3 regions of the Robertmurraya beringensis genome follow, and region 1 is predicted to be linked to each of the others. Evidence: riboswitches for the same ligand, from Rfam matches in the RefSeq annotation. Region 1 holds a riboswitch; each other region holds the start of a gene.
The links. Region 1 has a riboswitch for S-adenosylmethionine ahead of ACFFHF_RS23915 (methionine ABC transporter ATP-binding protein). Riboswitches for the same ligand answer to the same signal wherever they lie in the genome.
Positions count from the first base shown of each region.

Region 2: it holds a riboswitch for S-adenosylmethionine, as region 1 does, so the genes downstream of both, ACFFHF_RS06230 (sugar ABC transporter substrate-binding protein) here and ACFFHF_RS23915 (methionine ABC transporter ATP-binding protein) in region 1, are expected to answer to the same signal.
Region 3: it holds a riboswitch for S-adenosylmethionine, as region 1 does, so the genes downstream of both, ACFFHF_RS19080 (homoserine dehydrogenase) here and ACFFHF_RS23915 (methionine ABC transporter ATP-binding protein) in region 1, are expected to answer to the same signal.

Region 1 is NZ_JBHLUU010000128.1:23,703-30,503, forward strand. It holds gene ACFFHF_RS23895 (NAD(P)H-dependent flavin oxidoreductase) at 471-1,433, opposite strand; gene ACFFHF_RS23900 (iron-containing alcohol dehydrogenase family protein) at 1,598-2,689, opposite strand; gene ACFFHF_RS23905 (MetQ/NlpA family ABC transporter substrate-binding protein) at 2,754-3,596, opposite strand; gene ACFFHF_RS23910 (methionine ABC transporter permease) at 3,695-4,360, opposite strand; gene ACFFHF_RS23915 (methionine ABC transporter ATP-binding protein) at 4,350-5,363, opposite strand; SAM riboswitch class I at 5,437-5,543, opposite strand; gene ilvD (dihydroxy-acid dehydratase) at 5,721-6,801, opposite strand, start outside.
Region 2 is NZ_JBHLUU010000017.1:45,201-52,001, forward strand. It holds gene ACFFHF_RS06225 (sugar ABC transporter ATP-binding protein) at 1-1,185, opposite strand, end outside; gene ACFFHF_RS06230 (sugar ABC transporter substrate-binding protein) at 1,436-2,548, opposite strand; SAM riboswitch class I at 2,673-2,780, opposite strand; gene ACFFHF_RS06235 (DNA alkylation repair protein) at 2,929-3,636, opposite strand; gene ACFFHF_RS06240 (DUF1801 domain-containing protein) at 3,675-4,322, opposite strand; gene ACFFHF_RS06245 (VOC family protein) at 4,350-4,748, opposite strand; gene ACFFHF_RS06250 (SpoIID/LytB domain-containing protein) at 4,961-6,301, opposite strand; gene ACFFHF_RS06255 (VOC family protein) at 6,270-6,659, opposite strand.
Region 3 is NZ_JBHLUU010000119.1:56,973-63,773, reverse strand. It holds gene trhA (PAQR family membrane homeostasis protein TrhA) at 1-211, opposite strand, end outside; gene ACFFHF_RS19100 (DUF1836 domain-containing protein) at 351-920, shown strand; gene ACFFHF_RS19095 (ammonium transporter) at 1,149-2,414, shown strand; gene ACFFHF_RS19090 (DUF294 nucleotidyltransferase-like domain-containing protein) at 2,475-3,446, shown strand; gene ACFFHF_RS19085 (exonuclease domain-containing protein) at 3,436-4,164, shown strand; SAM riboswitch class I at 4,239-4,352, shown strand; gene ACFFHF_RS19080 (homoserine dehydrogenase) at 4,417-5,694, shown strand; gene ACFFHF_RS19075 (hypothetical protein) at 5,777-6,040, shown strand; gene ACFFHF_RS19070 (hypothetical protein) at 6,003-6,272, shown strand; gene ACFFHF_RS19065 (hypothetical protein) at 6,296-6,801, shown strand, end outside.

The DNA.
Region 1 (6,801 bases):
AGATTCCCGTGAAAGCAGAAATCACAAGCCAACGGTAACCAAAGAAGCAGTTAGATTCCCATGAACGCAGAAAACACAAGCTAGCGGTAACTAAAGAGGCAGTTAGATTCCCGTGAACGCAGAAAACACAAGCCAGCGGTAACCAAAGAGGCAGTTAGATTCCCGTGAACGCAGAAATCACAAGCTAGCGGTAACTAAAGAGGCAGTTAGATTCCCGTGCACGCAGAAATCACAAGCCAGCGGTAACTAAAGAGGCAGTTAGATTCCCGTGCACGCAGAAATCAAAAGCCAACGGTAACCAAAGTGACTGTTTGTTTCCCTCTAACCAAAAAAAATGGTCCCAGTGGCAACCAACCCTATCTATCAAAGCTATTAACAAAAGCCAGCTACCAAAACCCATCCCCTCAAGACAGATAAGTAGAACAAAAAAACTAAGAGGGTTAACCACTTGAGCTAACCCTCTTAGTTTTTTATTTACTGATGGCTACACGATACTCGTTTGTTAGATTTTCAAAGATTTTTTTCACAGGAAGTATCTCTTTAATTTCATGAACTCTGGCTCCTGCAAACACAAGACCATTTTCGACATCGCCAGCCATTGATTTTAAAAGGGAGTCAAGGGTACAAAATCTATACGAGCAATTTTTCAAGCAATCCAGGCATTTCGTAATTTTTAGCTTTTCAGAAGTTGTGATTAAGTCTGTAAAGTGATTAGCAATCGCACGACCGTGAAGACCAACTGTTGTTTTAACGAGCAGTGTATCTTCCTTCGTCGCTTCGACGTATTTCTGTTTAAAGGAAAGTGGGGCATCACATTCCTCGCTCGCAACAAACCGAGTTCCCATTTGTACTCCAGAAGCTCCCATGCTGATCGCTTTAGCAATGTCTGCTCCTGTCATGATTCCTCCCGCTGCAATAACCGGAATCGATACGGCCTCCACCACTTCAGGAAGAATCTCAAATAATGGACGTTCGGTCCCGAGGTGGCCACCCGCTTCATGTCCTTCAACCACGACTGCGGCAGCACCAAGGCGCTCCGACATTTTCGCTAGCTTCGCAGAAGACACAATTGAAAGAACGGGAATACCCGCTTTCTTACCCCATGCATACATATCCCGTGAAATCCCTGCACCTGAAATAATAAAATCGACCTTTTCTTCAAGTGCCGCCTTCATTTTCTCAGCAAAGTCATTCATTGCAAATAACACATTAACACCAATATATCCTGCATCCTTTTTCACAAGCGCTTTAGCTTGACGAATATGGTTTCTCATTTCTTCAACGGAAATCCCTGTGCCCGAAATTATGCCAATTCCACCTGCATTTGCAACAGCAGAGGCAAGCTTGCTAAGGGAAATGCCTACACCCATGCCACCTTGTATGATGGGAGCTTTCGGAAGCATATGTCCAATTTTTAACTGAGGAAAATTCATGATCATCACCCATTTCTTTTAATCTCCATTAGATTCTAGCATGTAGTATGGGAGAAGGATGTGATATATATTACTAGGTACTAAAATTTGATAATAATAGTTGATAACATTTTGTGAACATTGAATAAAAAAAACTCCATTTGAATAAAAAACCCCTTGTTCTGTTAGACAAGGGGATCAACAAATGTTTCCAGTGATAGAATTGCGGTTAATATATCGTCTGAAGTAAAGTCTTTCTCCAAGTAATGAATGGACTCACTAGAAGCTACCGTTCTCTCGGCAATTGCTTTGAGTTTTTCGAGATTATCGCGGTTCAGCTCTAGATCTCTTAATTGTATTGGAAGCTCTAAAGCTCTGTAAAAAGGAAGAAGGGAGGCAACCTCTTCTAAATTTTCCTCGAGCACTAGCTGAACAAGTATACCGTACGCTACTTTTTCACCGTGCAATAGATGATGGGTTTCATGAGCTACCGTTAATCCATTATGAACCGAGTGGGCAGCAGCAATTCTCCCGTACCGGTCTCCGAAACCGCCAACCATGCCACCAGCCACAATGATCGTTTCAATAACTTGAAGAAAAGCAGGTGAAGAAGTTTTTGCTTCCATCGCGTTCAGTGCAGTTTGACTATGTTCAAGTAAAACAATCTGGCAAAGCCTCGCACTTTGATGGGCGATTTTTACAGGCAACGGAAGATCTTGTAAGTCGCGTACTAACACATCAGCTTCGTACCATTTGGCCAATGTGTCTGCAATCCCTGCTCGAACATACTTAATTGGTGAATGAAGAATGATACGCGGTTCTATTAAGACGATTAATGTACTTTTCGGAAAAATGGTGTAATGCGTGAATTCGCCTTCTTCTGTATAAAACACACTTAACGGAGTCCAAGCAGCGCAGGTGGAGGCAAGAGTTGGGATAAGAATGGCTTCTTTGTTTGTTTCATTTGCCACTGCCTTTGCCAGATCAAGTACTTTTCCTCCGCCGATGCCGATGATGGCGTCGATATTTGTACCACTAACGATCGTAGAGATTCTCTGCACTTCAATTAATGAGCACTCCCCCTGATAGGAAACGAAGGTGAGTTTTACATGTGACATATTTGGAAAATAGGGTGCTGCTGCTTTCCAAGATTGTTCTCCGTGAATGACTAAGCAGTGATTAATTGAATTCAAGAGAAGTAGATTTTCAAGGTCATTTAACGAACCCTCATGACATGCATAATAGGAGGGAGCGCCACGCACTTCGAGTTTGGTCATTGTCTTCATTCCTTTCTAGTAAAAACAACGCCGGTAAGGGCGTTGTTTTTTACTAGTTTATCAATTAGCGATTTACCATCCATTCAGGTTTACCAAAGCCTTGGAAGTCCTCGTCGATGATGGTTTCAAATTCTTCTGATTCAACAACTTCTTTCAGATCTTTTGCAAATTGGCTGTCAATATTCTTTGTATCTACCGCCACACGGTTACGGTATTGATCTGGCATATTTTCAAGCTGTAATGCGTCTAGTAAGTCCATTTTTGCTGCTAAAGCGAAGTTTCCTGGTACTGCAGCAAGGTCCACGCTGTCAACCGCACGTGGAAGCTGAGCTGCTTCAATTGGTTGGAATACTAGATTTTTTACGTTCTTTTCTACGTCTTTTTCTGAAACCGTTAATGGGTCAGCATCTGCGTTTAATGAGATTAACCCAAGATCTTCTAAAATTAAGAAAGCACGTGCTGCATTTGTTGGGTCATTTGGGATAGCAATATCAGCTCCATCCGAAATTTCATCTACAGAAGTAAACGTCTTAGAGTAGATCCCCATTGGTGCAGTTGGTACGGAAATAACGTCAGATAGTTCAATCTTATTTTCTTTTGCGAAGTTTTCCATGTAGATTTTGTGCTGGAATAGGTTTGCGTCAATGTCTCCCTTGGAAAGAGCGAGATTTGGTTGAACATAGTCACTGAATTCAACTACTTCTACTTCATAGCCTTTTTCCTCTAATAAAGGCTTAATTGCGTTTGAAACCATGTCACTGTATGGACCAGACGTTGCTCCAATTTTCACTTCTTTTTTCTCAGTCGCCTTTTCCTCAGAAGAAGATGCCTCCTCAGAACTTCCACCGCAAGCTGCAAGCACGGCGATTGCAATTAAAACTACAAAACTCAAAAATAACTTTCTCATCGTAAATACTCCCCCAATAATTTTTATGGTGTCTGTCACCCTTCGTGGACAGTTGGTGCGTTTTTGTCCTTCTGGGATGGACAGTGGTTAAATGTGATTTATTTTTTATTTACTGCTTTTGCAAGTCGGTCACCGAAAAATTGGATGAGCTGGACTAAACAAATTAAGATGATAACGGTGGTAATCATGATGGTATTGTCGTATCGGTAGTACCCAAAGCGGATGGCAAGGTCTCCGACACCGCCTCCACCGACAATTCCAGCCATCGCGGAGTAAGCAACTAAGCTAATAATTGTAATGGTCACACCTTGGATAATCCCTGGTTTTGCCTCTGGAAGAAGAACTTCCTTGATGATCATCCACGGAGAAGCCCCAACAGCAACCGCTGCTTCAATCACACCTTTATCGATCTCTCGCAGTGACTGTTCTACCAATCTAGCAAAGAAAGGAATGGCAGCGACCGAGAGTGAGACGGATGCTGCTGTTGGTCCAATTGTTGAACCAGCAATCAAATCTGCTAAAGGCAAAAGTGCAATGAGCAAAATGATAAACGGAATCGAACGGATCATGTTCACTAAAAATCCAACAATTTGATTAAATAGGGAATTCTCTAAAAACAATCCGCGGTCGGTAACAAACAACAGTACTCCTACTGGCAATCCGATAATCATAGCTACTGCAATTGATATACCGACCATATAAATCGTTTCAAAAAAGGCTTTGTTCAAATCAGGTAGTAATTCTATCAAACTATCAAGCGGCATCTCGGATCACCTCCAAGCTTTCTGTGCGAGATGTGATGTATTGTATTGCTTTTTCTACTTCGGCCATATCACCTGTGAGTTCCATGATGAAGATTCCAAGTGGAGTTTCTTTTATGTACTCGATCTTGCCGTGTAAAATATTGCCCTTTACTTGGAACTTCTGAAGCGCGTCTGAAATTACTGATTCCTCTGCAATTGCCCCGCGGAAATGAATCTTTACAATTTTTCCTTTGCTTGAAGTTAGCAAGTGATCTGGTAAATCAAATTGAAGAATGGTATTAATGAATTCTTTCGTCAGTTCATTCGCTGGATTTGCGAACAAATCATAGACTGGACCTTCCTCAACAATTCGCCCGTCCTGCATAACTGCCATTCGATCACAAATCTCTTTTACAACTTCCATCTCATGTGTGATCAGTACAATCGTTAATCCTAGCTCCTGGTTAATCTTTTTTAACAAAGATAAAATCGATTTCGTCGTGCTTGGGTCCAGGGCAGAGGTGGCTTCATCACAAAGCAGAACGGAAGGGTTATTCGCTAACGCTCTTGCAATCCCCACACGTTGCTTTTGTCCACCACTTAACTGAGAGGGATACACATCACGCTTATCTGACAAGCCGACCATTTCAAGTAGATCGGTGACTCGAGTATCAATTTCTGTTTTTGATTTATATGCAGCCTTTAAGGCAAAAGCTACGTTTTCAAAAACCGTCTTCGAGCTTACGAGATAGAAGTGTTGGAAGATCATCCCGATTTTTTGACGAGCTGTCCGAAGCTCCTTTTTCCCAAGAGCGGTAAGGGACACCCCATCTATTTTAATTTCTCCTGAGGTCGGAGCCTCCAATAAATTCAAACAACGTAGTAATGAACTTTTCCCAGCACCACTATAACCAACGATTCCAAAGATTTCCCCTTTGTTCACCGTTAATGACACATGGTCCACACCCGTTACTTCACCTTTTTTTGTTTGGTAGACTTTCACCAAATCTGTTACTTCAATCATATCTGTCACCCCTTAAGCTATGAAAATACAAAAAAACCTCTTTCCAGTCAGAAAGAGGCATCGTTATATATACGACTTATCTTTCAGAATGGAATCATTCTGTAGGAAGTGGCACCGTTCCATGAAATGGAGGTTGCCGGACGTCATAGGGCCTAATCCCTCAGTCACTCTTGATAAGTAAAAGGTCTTATTAAATTTGTTACATGAATCATAAATCTAATAGGGGAGAAGTGTCAACAGCTATTTTTGGTAGAAGGAAGTAGGGGAAACGCTTACACACCTGAGGCTGTAAGTGGGGAAAAATTTATAAAAATAAAACACCCATCACAAAAAAAGTGAATGGGTGCCAAATTAAAATTAGATTTTCATAACTCCACCGGTGCTAGCAGATGTTACAAGCTTCGAATAACGAGCTAGATAACCCTTTTTCACCTTAGGTTCAAAGCCTTTCCAGTTGGCTTTACGCTCTGCCCATTCTTCATCAGAAAGAACAACGTCCATGGAACGAGCGTCAACATCGATCACAATTTGATCTCCATTTTGGATAAATGCTAATGGTCCGCCTTCAGCAGCTTCTGGTGAAGCGTGACCGATAGACAATCCGCGTGAAGCGCCAGAGAAGCGGCCATCGGTTACAAGAGCAACCTTCGCGCCAAGTCCCATTCCCATGATTTGAGAAGTTGGAGCAAGCATTTCAGGCATACCAGGTCCACCTTTTGGTCCTTCGTAACGGATTACTACAACGTCGCCTTCTTTTACTTTTCCATTAGCAATGCCGTGAAGAGCTTCGTCTTGTGAATCAAATACAACCGCAGGTCCTTCATGGCGGTTTCCACCTGTGATTCCACCAGTTTTAATGATCGCACCATCTGGAGCAAGGTTACCAAACAATACAGCTAGGCCACCCTTTTCACTATGTGGGTTATCAATGGAATGAATTACATCATGGTTCTTAACGTCACAGCCGGCAATATTTTCACCAAGTGTTTTCCCTGTAACCGTTAATGTATCTAAGTGAAGGGCTCCTTCTTTCTTAGATAATTCGTTTAGAACGGCAGAAACTCCGCCCGCTTCATGCAAATCTTCAATAAATACATCAGAAGCAGGTGCAAGCTTAGACAGGTGAGGAACACGTGCCGCTACTTCGTTGATTCTTCCGATTGGATAATCAATTTCTGCTTCATGAGCTAATGCCAATGTGTGAAGAACCGTATTGGAAGATCCACCTAATGCCATATCAAGGGCAAACGCGTTATCGATTGCTTTTTCTGTAACGATATCACGAGGCTTAATATCCTTTTCAATCAGTTCCATTAACTGTGTTGCTGATTTCCTAACGAAATCTCTACGCTCAGGCGCTACAGCTAAAATCGTTCCATTACCAGGAAGAGCCAATCCAAGCGCTTCTGCTAAACAGTTCATCGAGTTTGCTGTGAAC
Region 2 (6,801 bases), on a different contig from region 1:
TTCTTCAGAAGGTGTCTTTATTCCAAGACGATTGATCAGTGCCTTTGCAACTAACTTTTCTTTTTTCCTATCCAGGAAACTAAAATCTTTTGAAAAATGCCTTAAATTCACTACAGTTAAATTTGATTCAACCGACGCATTTACAAGAATCCCTTCTTTTCGGCGCTCTTCAGGGACCAAGGCCAGTCCATTCTTAACCGCTTCATACGGGTTTTTAACATTAACTCTTTTTCCGTTAACCTTGACTTCTCCTGCCACTAATTTGCCTTCAACCCCGAACAAAGCTTTACAGAACTCGGTCTTACCGGCACCTACAAGTCCAGCAATTCCCACAATCTCCCCTGCTTTGACGTTCATGCTAAAATCTTTAATCTTATCTTTATCTGTAAGTCCTTTTACCTCAAGGAATGTGTCTCCAATGGTCATGAATTTATCAGGAAACTGGTCACCGAGTTTTTGACCAAGCATATGCTCCACTACTTTGTTTTGGTTAGTATCCGAAATCCTCTGTCTCTCAACTACTTCCCCATTTCTCATAATCGTAATATCATCACAAATCTCAAAAATCTCTGGAAGTCGATGTGAGATGAAAATAACTCCAACATCACGGTTCTTTAATTCTTGTACGATACGAAATAACTCATTTGTCTCCGTATGACTAAGAGGTGCTGTCGGCTCATCTAAGATGAGGAATCTACATTCTTTTGACACCGCTCTGGCGATTAAGACCATTTGTTTTTCTGCTAATGTTAATTCACTTACTAGTTTTTTAGTTGGAAGAGACAAATTCATTTCTGATAGGATGGTGGCCGCTCTAGAATGCAAGCTTTTCCAATTAACCCATTGCTTCTTTCCCATGTTGTGTACCGTGTCCATTAACATGATATTTTCCGCAACCGTTAAATAGGGAATCAGAGCTGTATCCACTTCCTGATATACAATTTGAATTCCTGCGTCCATGGCACTTTTGGGCGAACGAATGGTCATAGATTGTCCATCCAATGTGATTTCACCAGTATAGTGATCATATGCCCCTGAAAGAACCTTCATCAAGGTTGACTTCCCAGCACCATTGGCTCCAATTAAGGCATGAGTTTTCCCGCTTTTAACTGAAAAATCCACCCTATTTAATGCTTTTACACCCGGAAATTCAATTGACACATTTTTCATCTCTAAAGTGGTCATGATGTCACCGTCCTTTCAAAGAAAAGCGCAAGCGCCCGTTAAGCGACGTATGGACTGGAGCGCTCTGACTGAGATAAAGGAAACACGGAGAGCGTTAGCGATCCGATGTTGACTTATCGTAGGGAGGAGAGCGAAGTACACTAGTCGCTGGGCGCTGGAGCTAGACACTGTTCAAAGTTCAATATTTTATACTTTCTTCAAAGAAACACTCTCTTTATCTAGTGAAAAAGAGTGCCTATCAATAAGTCCCTTACTTCTTATAGTGTTCCTTTAGCGTCTTCATCCAGTCTTCTTCAAATTCTGTTGATTGACCCCATCCTTCAATGATTTCACTTAAATTGACCATATTAACAGGATCTTTTGACTTTTGAAGGTCTTCTTGAGAGATAAGTGAAGCTTCCAAATCATACGTTTGTGGTGTTTCCTCGCCTGCTAATTTCTTTGCTAGTATTCTCATATTTACTGAACCAATCAACTTAGGATCAACAGCTGCCGTATATCTCCAAGCGCTGCCTTCTCTTTGGATTTCCTGCAAATCAGCATTTGAAACATCGATTCCATAGATTTTAACTTCTTCTCTGCCAGCTTCTTTTAACGCGCGAGCCGCACCGATGGCAAAAGCATCCCAAGTGGCAAAAATCGCATCAAGTTCACCCTTAGGGTATTTATTCAACATTGCAGCAACCGCATTTTGGGTTTGAACACTAGTATCAGCTGCTGCTACGCCAAAGCGCTCCACTTCTTTAATGCCAGGATTATTTGCTAGAACCTCTTCATACACTTTATTTCGTCTAACCATTGGTGGGAATCCGTCCACCCATAGGTATGCAATATTGGCTTCCCCTTTTGTTTCTTTTACTAATTGATCCAATGATAGAGTAGCTAGTGCTTCATCATCTTGTGACACAAGAGTAACACCGTCAACACTTGTTAAATTTGCATTCGAGTCAAATGCCACTACGCTTTTTCCAGCATCAACAATTTTCTGTATGTCATTAACGGTAGCATCATCATCACCGTGAGAAATAACAAATCCATCATAATCTTGATTTAACGCTTGATTAATCGCATCATGAAATTTCGCTGTATCTCCATTTGCCGTAAATACATCCACTTGGAATCCTAATGCTTCCCCTTCTTGCTTTGCACCTGCTAAGAACTGAGCTGTGTGATCGTCCCCACCAATTTTACGAATAACTTTGATTTTTGGTTGGTCTCCATTTGCAAAGCGCTCAGGTACACCTTCAATCGGTGTGTTCGATCCTGTTGCTTCCTTTGTTTCTCCCCCTGTTGCACAGCCTGTAAGCAAAAGTGTTGCAGCGATAGCTGATACAAATGCACTCTTTAAAAAGTTCCTCTTCATGATTCTTTCTCCCCTTTTTGTTTTTTATGTCTTCTTACCAACGTTGCTCTTAGGAGAGTTTTTATAAAATATAAAAAACCTCTCCAGAAAAGAGAGGTTTCATCACAAAATAAGGACTACTCCTCTCTTATCTCTCAAAACAAAATCTTGTTTTGCAGGATTTAGCACCAATTCCATTCGGAACGGTTGCTGGGCGTCATCGGGCCAGTCCCTCTGCCACTCTTGATAAGAGAACGTATTTTATTCATTTACTTTAATAAAGTATAAAACTTAATTTAATATTCTATTAACAAATTGTCAATAGTATTTTCTAAATATTTTTAATAGAAATATTATTCCCACGTAATTTCTAGATCAGCATCCCGATACAAAACTATTTTTTAACATCGTACATATTTACGTTTGAAACCAAGCTTCCCTCTATCCATTTCTTTTTGAATACTTTCATAAGCGTTTAAGAAACTGCTTTTTTTATTGTCTCGTTTGACTTCTACGATTCCTATTTCCTTTGAGACCTCGACTGCCTTTTCATGTTGCGGCAAATAGGAAATCGCCACCGTGTATACGAAATTATTCATAGCAGATTTGGTTCGTTCCGGCGAATCATGAATCGAATTTTTCACCATATCCAGCATATTGGAAATCTTGCTTTCGGAAAATTCTTTATCCTTTCGATTCCCTAAAAGCCAGCAATAGCAACTCCATCCAGCCGACATTTTCAATTCGTCACCGCTTGCAATCCATTTATCTGCAACGTCTTGTGCAATATCTGACTCTGATAAAGTGACTGCGACCACATAATCGGACAGCATATAAAAATACGCACCATCTATCCAGCGTTCATAATCTGCTTCAGTCATAGCTTTTGGGTCAGCAATAATGCCTGCAAAATACATGGCATCGTAATTACCTGTGGTATAAAGCTTGTCAGCTAAATCTTGGTTGATTTTTATTTTCTTTGCAATTGGTTTCATAGCCCCTGTTGCCACGCCAAAAAGTGGCTCGTGCGCACCATTGGATATGTACATTTTCTTACTTCGTTCTTTACCGAGGGCTTCAAGCTCTTGCATCACTGTTTCAATATCCATAGCTTTGAACTTCCTTCCTTACTTTTATCATATTTTTTTTATCGAATGTTCTTGTGCGAGCCATCACAGGAGGGCATTTTTTTAGAAAGTCCACAAGTGCAATCCTTTAATCCCTTTCCGCTTAGAATTCTCTCCATACAATTCTCTACCCTTGACACTCGAGTTTTGGATTGTTTTGGTTGAGAAAAATAAAGAATATATGCTCTTTGCCGTCCCGGTGTCAATGCTTCAAAAGCAGTTTTTAAGTCTGGTGACTCATCGAATTTATCTTGAAGTTCTTCTGGAATAATGAATTCTGTATCCTTTTTTAAAGTTACTTCCAAACCGGCTTTTTCCACTTCAATGGCTTCAAGTATGTATTCTTTCAAAATAGGTTCTAGTTCAATTATTTCTTGAAGATGAGTGAATCGAATCTGGCGTGCCGCCTGTACATTCTCGGTTTGTTGGACAAGAATTCCATGGGGATCCTTTAATAAGGCACCTTTGTGAAACAGAAGTGCACAATATTCTTTAAATCCATGTATTAATACGACATTTTTCTTCTCAAGCGTGTAACACGGATGCATCCATTTAAATTCTTCGGTCAGATCACAGTCAAGAACAATCTGTCTCAACCGCTCAGATTCTTCCCTCCATTTTTTAACTTTACTTAAATAATCATCAACCTTTGGATTCAGAACTGCCATGTTGTTTCCTCCCATAAAAAAATTACTTCACGAAGGAAGATTTAGTTGCCATGACACACCAAATCGATCATTTAACCAACCAAACCTTTGACTAAAACCATAGTCACCAATTGGCATAAGTGCTTGTCCGCCCTCGATCAGTTTCTGATAAACGTTGTTAATTTCTTCTTCGGTATCACATGTAACAAAAATTGAGAAGGATGGAGTAAATGTAAACTGATGCTTTAAATTACTATCTATACACATAAATTCTTGGCCTTTTATAGAAAAAGTAGCCTGCATTACCGTTCCTTCATCTCCAGATTCATTCGCTCCATAGCGAACAATACTTGTAATTTCTGAATCCTCAATAATAGATATGTAATAATTCATTGCTTCTTCTGCTTTGCCATCTTGAAACATTAAGAATGGTGTAACTTTTCCCATTACGATCAGCTCCTTAAGTTAGTAGGGCTACCTTATCTATTTATTACATTCCTATAATTACAATATAAATAAAGACAGGAAATTTCACTAGTGTTAATGATTAAATCTGAAAATAATTAGATGTTTATTTTTCTATCCCTTCCAAATCAGTATGAACGGCAAAAAAAAGGATGATACCCGAAAGATATCATCACATGGTATTCACTACAATATTATTCTTGAAAGGTTTGAGTCACTTTCACTTGGGTGCCAGGATAATAGTGTCCAATAATTTCTTTGTAGTGTTTCCCTTCTTCTGCCATTTCATTTGCCCCCCATTGACTCATACCAACGCCATGCCCATGGCCTTTGCCACTTACTTTATAAGAAGTTGGATTGATTTCAAATGAACTTATTAAGTAACTTCTAAAATGACCTCCACCTATCATTGGACGTATTTTTTTTAATTCAACATGATCCAACGAAACTCTTTCGAATAAAATGGTTCCATCAATCAACCTTCTCATAAATTCAATTTGGATCGAGCCAATCATCGACCTTTGTGATTCATTTTTAACTTTATCGATTGCCATAAAAGGAATACCTAAAATTTTTATGTCACCTTCATAACCATTTCGATTAAGCCATTTTTTAATAGAGTCGCTGATTTTACCATCTTTCTCCTTTAGCTCGTTCCAGTCCTTCGATTGAATTTCATCCAGATCTATTTGTGTTTTTTGTAATGTAAAATCCCAGGGTTGAATGGGATCAAAAGGATCTGGTTTGATTGGGAAATATGGGCTTGGATTTCCGCCCCATACATTTTTATTACTCTCTGTGATTCCACCATTACTTGCAGAATAAAAAGCGCTTATGGGCTTATTTTGAAATGTAATAATTTCTCCTTTTGTATCAATTACAGCCCTCTTTGTATTACTAAATTCATTGTATCCTCCGTAAACTTGATATTGGATGGTGTCGTCGAGTTGGGGATTCTTATGGGTGATTGTATACGTGCGAGCAGCTAACGTTTGTGCCTTTAAAGCCTCAATATTCCATTCAGGAAACACTTCAAATGGAACAACTCCTTTTAAGTAATCCTCTAATAGTATCTGATTAGCAGGTCTTATGTGTTTTCCTTCTATATCAAACTCTACCGCTCCCATATAAGGTCTTCCATCAATGTATATTAGGTGCTCTTCATCATAAGTATCAGGATATAAAATGAACGGGCTACCGATTTCCATTTTTGACTTACCGCAAATAAGAAACATTTTGCCATCTTTAAATGAAATTGTATATTCATCCCCTTCATTTAACACCAATGCTGGATCTAATGTTGAATAATTACCTTTTATGTAAAATGGTATTTTAGAGGTATCTCCAATATAATTTCGTAATCTCACAGAGATCATCTCTTCCGCTTGCACTTCACTTGTGAAAGCGAGTAAAACGAATATGAAAATCGATAGGATAAAAGTTTTCATAACCATATTATTTATTATGTTTTTACTGATTATTCCTGAAGCTTTATTCCAACTCTTATAATTCTGTTTGATTAACGTTAAGTTCAATCAAATTACCATCTGGGTCAGCACAGAAAATTTGTGCAAATCCACTTTTTCCGTAGGGTTTTTCAAGAATTTCCACTTCATTTTGTTTTAACCATGTAAGCGCATCATAATAGTTCTCTACTCTCAGAGCAAAGTGACCTTCTCTGCTGGATAAGCTTTTATCCTGACGAATCGTCTGTGAAGAAGGATCAACGATCAAGTGGAGTTGCTGTCCCTCTATTTCATACCAGGCACCTGAAAAATCAAAATCTGGACGTGGTATTTCATTTAAACATAATACATTCCCATAGAAATCTTTTGCTCTTTCCAAATCTGTAACTGTAAGACTTACGTGATGGAGACTTTTATATTTAATCAAAATGTACACTCCTTTTATTCTTCTCTTATTTGTATCTTACTCAAAAAACCTCCTATGTGGAAGTGGCCTCCCACCCTCTACTCTTCAAGTTTATCTGAAAAGCCCAAGGGTTAACATTTTCTTAAAAGATAAAAAAACACAA
Region 3 (6,801 bases), on a different contig from region 1:
CTGAATCTTTTGCAACAACCATGTGGTAGGTGGCTGAAGCTGAATAAAGTAATATCATACTTAACCCAAAAATGATAACAGACGTAATCGCCAAAGCAGAGCTTGTGGTTATGGAAGCTTTAATTACCAACGCTAAGAGGGCGATAAACGAAAGGATGGCTCCTGCTAAATGGGTTAGACCGTTGATAGGTTCTCTAATATAAGAAAGCATATGCTTCTCTCCTTTTTTCTTTATGTAGTTTTTATAACTACTTATTATAGTATACGCATTACGACAACTAGTCAACATTTACTTATAAAGATTTGTGAAGTAAAATTGATATGTATATAGAAGAAAAAAGGAGAGAATTATGAAACATCTTGACGAGCTTATTGACGAACTAGGATTGCAACAACAAATTACAATGGATGACATTCCAGCGATTGATTTATATATGGATCAAGTTATCCAATTGTTTGATCAGAAATTCAATGATACGAAAAGAAATAAAGATGAGAAATTATTAACAAAAACTATGATAAACAATTACGCTAAGGATAAATTGTTTATTCCGATAAAAAATAAGAAGTATTCAAAGGAACACCTCATACTCATTAGTCTCATATTCCAGCTTAAGGGTGGCTTGTCCATTAATGATATTAAGACAACATTAGTTGGTTTGAACGACGGTATCCAATCAGATAATCTGGATTTAGAAAAATTCTATACATCCTATCTAAATTTGGCTATGAAGAATGTTACATCCTTTAACGAAGAGGTAAAATCACACTGGCAAGATGTGATGGAAGAGATGGAAGGTACCACTGAAGAAGATAATCTTTATTTAAAAAAAGTTCTCCTGGTCGCCTCATTAATTAATATTAGCAATCATTATCGACGAGTAGCTGAAAAGCTTGTTGATGAAATAAGCATAAAATAACACCGTTTTCCTTCTGGAAGATGGTGTTTTTTGTTGTCAAATCAAAAAGAAAAGGTTTACATCTGGTGATTGTCAGATTATCTTACATGGTATTTTCAGAATGTTTGTAAATAATATTGACTCTTTGTGGATATCGTTTAAAATAAACTTATTCGAACTAATGTTATATTTTATGACATTATACTGTTAAGTAAAGTTACACAACAAAAATTAAGGGGGAAAAGAAAAATGGATGTAAACTACTTAATGAATAGTCTATGGGTAATGGTGTCGGCAGTGTTAGTTATCTTCATGATTGGTGGATTCATCATGCTAGAAGCTGGTTCCACTCGTATGAAGAACGCTGGTCATATTGCAGGTAAAACCATTTTTACATTCGGTTTAGCTTCATTAGTATTCTGGGCAGTAGGTTTTGGATTTATTTTTGGTGACAATGCTAATTTCTTTGTAGGTCTATCGAACTTTTTCTATGGTGGAGCAGAATTAGATTTAGCACTAAATTCCTCGGTATTCTTCTTATTCCAATTAGCTTTTTCAGGAATTGCCATAACAATTGCTCTTGGTGGATTTGCTGAACGTGCAAAATTATCTGTATATTTAATCTTTACAGTATTGTTCTCAGCATTAGTTTATCCGGTAGTTGCTCATTGGATCTGGGGCGGTGGCTGGTTAGCAGAACATGGTAAGCAAGACTTTGCTGGCTCAACGGTTGTTCACTTAACAGGAGCGATGGCAGCATTTGCAGCTACTATTCTATTAAAGCCTCGTATTGGCAAATATAACAAAGATGGCTCTGCAAACAATATTTATGGACATAATCAAGTATTTACAGCGTTAGGTGTTCTTATTCTTTGGGTTGGTTGGTTCGGATTCAACGCTGGTAGTACCGTATCAGTTGATGCAGGATTCTTTGGATTTGTAGCACTTAATACGAACCTGGCAGCAGGTGCTGGTGCAGTGGCAGCGTTAATTATTTCTTGGGTAGTATTAGGGAAATCAGATATTCCTACTATCTTAAATGGTGCACTTGCAGGACTGGTTGCTATTACAGCATCATGTGCATTCGTTGATACATGGGCAGCGGTTGTTATCGGATTTGTAGCTGGTATTCTAGTATTCTATAGCGCGAGATTCTTTGAAAAGCGTAAAATTGATGACCCAATCTTTGCCCTATCTGTTCACGGTGCTGCAGGGGTATGGGGAACACTTTCAACAGGGTTCTTTGCAACACCAGAATTAGCGACAGTTGGTAAGCCTGGTTTATTCTATGGCGGTGGATTAGAGCAACTTGGGGTTCAAGCAATGGGTGTGGGTGTATCTGGGCTATACGCTTTTGTAGTATCATTCGCCATCCTTGCGATTGTTAAAAAAGTAATCGGTGGTCTTCGTGTAACTGAAGAGGAAGAAATTATGGGTCTAGATGTAAGTGAACATGGTAGCTATGGATACCCAGAAGTATTTTTAACTAGTGAAAATCAAAAAGTTTCTTCATAATTAATAAGGAGAGCCTCATTTTATGGGGCTTTCCTTATCTACTTAAAGGGCGTGTAAGAATTGAGTTCATATGAGTCAATAAAATTATGGAAAGAAACTCATGTTGAAGAGTATATATCCAATTCAGAATCTTTAAATGAATTCCACGACGAGATTATGATGAAGGTATTTAAGACTGCAAGTGCCCGAATGAATATTGAACCTCCATGTGCTTTTGTATGGTTTATTACTGGTAGCGGGGGACGATTTGAACAAGGATTAATTAGTGACCAAGATCATGGGATTATTTTTCAAGATGATAGTCCAGAGGCAGGTAATTATTTTAGTGAGTTAGGTAAGGAATTATCAATGGGATTACAAATAGTTGGATACCCATTGTGCGATGGTAAGGTAATGAGTTCAAACCCATTATGGTGTCAAACGGCTGTTAGTTGGAATAAACAGGTGGTAAATTGGATGGAGGAGAGCAGTTGGGTGTCGATTCGCAATTTGCAGATTTTCTATGATGCTAGGAAACTTGTAGGTAAGCATGAACTTCTATTCGATCTTAAAAACATTATCCACGAATATAGTCGATCCCATCCTCAATTTTTAGGACGATTATTAGAAAATGTAAAACATGTTAAAAAGACGATTGGTCCACTAGGACAGATCATTGTTGAGGAGAAGGGAATACATGCTGGAGCTATTGATTTGAAGTATTCTGCTTTTATACCATATGTGAATGCAGTTCGGCTATTAGCATGGAAAGAAGGGATAACCGAGACTAGTACAATAGGTAGATTAAAAGAGCTTAATAAATTAGGGAAGTATGAGGAGTTATCTCATTATCAGGAGAACTATTCGCAGCTTCTTCAGTTTCGCTTAGAACACCTTTCTTCTACAGCTTCATATGATGATTCCCACTACTTGTATGTAAAAAAACTTACGAAAGACAATCAAAAACTAATTAAAAAGATACTGAAAGATGGAAAGAAGCTGCAGCAATACGTTCAGAGAATGATTGAAAAGGGTGGAAATCATGGCGTTTGAACCATTTATTCATTTTGTGAGAGGAATCCAGGGGAAAATGGGGACAAATGTATATAGTGGCTTACAGGGACAAAACGGTCAGCATGTTGCCTTTTTGCGTCAAATGCAAAAAGAATTAAATTCAGACAATGCCTTACTGATTCCGTTGTCGGAGTTAGAGGTGACAGTTTTTGACCTTGAAACCACAGGTTTCTTTCCTGAAAAAGGGGATGAAATTTTGTCTATTGGTGCTATAAAGACAAAAGGAGCTCATGTGAAAGAAGCTGATTCCTTTTATTCTTTAGTTCAATACGATAAAGAACTTCCGATCCTGGTGAAAGAGTTAACAGGGCTTTCAGAAGAGGAACTAAGGAGTGCGCCTCCTTTGTCAAATGTTCTACTGGATTTTTATCACTTTGCTAGAGGAACGCCACTTGTTGCACACCATTCAAATCATGAAAAAAACTTCTTGCAAGCAGCGAATTGGAAACAATTCAAAGCTCCTCAAAAACATCGCATCATTGATACGTCATTCCTATCAAGAGTTGCCGATCCAGAATTAACTCAAAACAAGCTTGAGGATATTTGCGAGCGGTATGGGATAGAAGTAGTGGATAGACATCATGCGCTGGGAGATGCTAAATTGACCGCTGTACTGTGGTGTATTTTTATTGAAAACGTTCAGGAAAAGGGATATGAGACTCTTCAAGATATATATAATCTTATGGCAAAATTGTAAGATACTATAATTCTTTCTTTACTTATTAAAAAAGTTTGTGCTATTATTATCCATAAATGAACTGAATATTGGATTTCTTATCCAGAGTGGTGGAGGGGCTGGCCCGATGATACCCGGCAACCGATTTTCTTTTTATAGAAAACACGGTGCCAATTCCTGCAAAGCAATCGTGCTTTGACAGATAAGAAGAGATGATAACCATAAACCCTCTTCTTTAGAAGAGGGTTTTTTATTTTATCAGAGGAGGAAAACATGATGAAAACGGTGAAAGTTGTTCTTTTAGGGTTTGGTACGGTTGGATCAGGTGTGTATGATACCATCCTTCATACACATCAGGAGAAGCTGGAAAAGGTAATTGGTAAGAAGGTTGAAATTGTCGGTATATTAGTGAAGTCGGAAAAGGAACGTCAACTTCCTCGAAATATTATTGTAACTACAAAGATTGACGAAATCTTAGCTCTCCCCAAAATAGACTATGTGTTTGAAGCGATTGTTGGTATTGAACCAGCCTATTCCTATACAAAGTTATTTTTAGATCGGGGTTGTCATGTGATAAGTGCAAACAAGGAATTGCTTGCCAATCGTGGTGAGGAGCTCATGGAATATGCTTTAAATAAAGGTAAGTTTTTAACTTTTGAGGCAGCTGTTGCAGGAGGGATTCCTTTACTTAGAACGATTATTCAGCTTCTTCAAGTGAATGGAATTTTAGTTCTAGAGGGTATATTGAATGGAACGAGTAACTACATTCTATCGAAAATGAGAAATGAGAAATTGAGCTTTGGAGAATGCCTGCAAGAGGCACAGCAACTCGGATACGCAGAGGCTAATCCGGAAAGTGATATTTCTGGTAGAGATGCTTTCTATAAGCAAATGATTTTAAGTAGTTTAATCTACCATGAGCAACCCGACTGGGAAAAGGTTGAAAGAATTGGGATTGAACAAGTCGCTTTAGAAGATCTAGCCTTAGGTGAGGTACATGGATTAAGGCTAAAGCTGCTGGCCTCTTTGAAAAGAGTGGACGAGGGAATCAAGGCAACCGTAAAGCCTACGTTTGTAAGCTCTGAACATCCTCTTTACAATGTGGAGGGGGTAGACAATGGCATAGTTATAAAAACGGATTTGGTTGGAACTCTTATGCTTCAAGGACCAGGAGCTGGTTCAAAGGCTACTGCAAGTGCTATGATTGAAGATTTGGTACAAATTGAACAACAAAAACAGCCCTTGCAAAAAGTACATCGATATAGCTATCAAAATCAAAATGAAAAGGAGAATAATGCAAGTATTCAATTAGCTGTATTTCCACTGCAAAACAAGGAGGAATGGCTACGCTTAAAAGCGGTTATAAATGAAAATTCAAAGCATGTAAATATACTTCAAGAAGTGGTTAAAGAGCTTGGTGGTAGTATATACGGAAGTTTCTTATACGAAGGTGAGCTAGAGAGTGTGAAGCTACCTGTCTTATATAAACGTTACCCTGTATCACCTATCGGTCTAAAAAGAGATCAATTGAATGTAGTTAATAGCTTCTAGGGAAGACGCATAATGATTGCGTCTTTTTTTTGTATTGTAAAGCTCCATAGGGCAAATAATATGTTTGCTATGGAGGTGTAGTATGAGAAAACTTTTAATCTTGTTTGGAGTTATTATGCTTATCTTTGGTGTTGTTATCTATACATTAACAAATGTTTCCTTTGATTACGCATTTGTTCCGGAAGCAGAGGATGTAAGAAAATCAGAAAAGAAATCGAAAATAGCTTCTGTGTCAAACGGGGGGGAGATGGGGACATCAGAACAGATTGAGTTAGGACGAAAATTATTTTATGAGGAGACCTTTGGGAATGAAGTGTTTTTTTTCAGATATTTTAGGAATGTTTAATGGGGCCTTAACGTTAGGTAATATAGGAAAGGCAATCTTAAAATTAAATGGGGAAAGTACGAATAATCTTCAGGTCGAAGCGTATAAAGATTTTTCTGCTGGTGATTTTCACATAAAAAAAGGTGACTTAATTGATACAGGTCTTGATGTGGCTAAAGGGGCTAAAACACCGGTTGGTATTAAGGTTGTATTTGATGAAGGAAGATTAAAAGCTGGAGTTTTGCGAAAGTAGATCCTACCCCTGGAGTACCTGGTGTGAATCGATTGACTAAATCTCCCACTTACCCTAAAACCTCCTATATGACATCTGTTGGAGTATTATCGAGCTCGCCTGGATATAAGATATATGAACAATTAAACGCAATGAGTGCATACATGAATTCTCTTTCACCAGTACCAAGTGGATTGCAAAAGGATAATGAAAAAGCAGAGGAAGGTGAAAGAGTATTTACAAAAGCAGGATGTATCTCTTGCCATTCGGGAGCATTTGCAACGAGCAATAAATTAATTCCCTTAGAAGAACTTAAAACGAACGGCTCTCGTGCAAAGGGTTTTTCGCCATTAAAGGACTACCACGATGTACCAAAAGTATATGAAGAGGGAACGCCTGTACCCCTACCTGAAAATCCAAAAGTAAATGTGATAAAAACAACACCTGAACAAGAGCAGTTGCTTCAACTAGCTTGGGGATTTTCGAATACAAAAGGAGCCTATAAAACGATTAGCCTTTATAACCTCTCTAGAAGTGCTCCTTACTTACA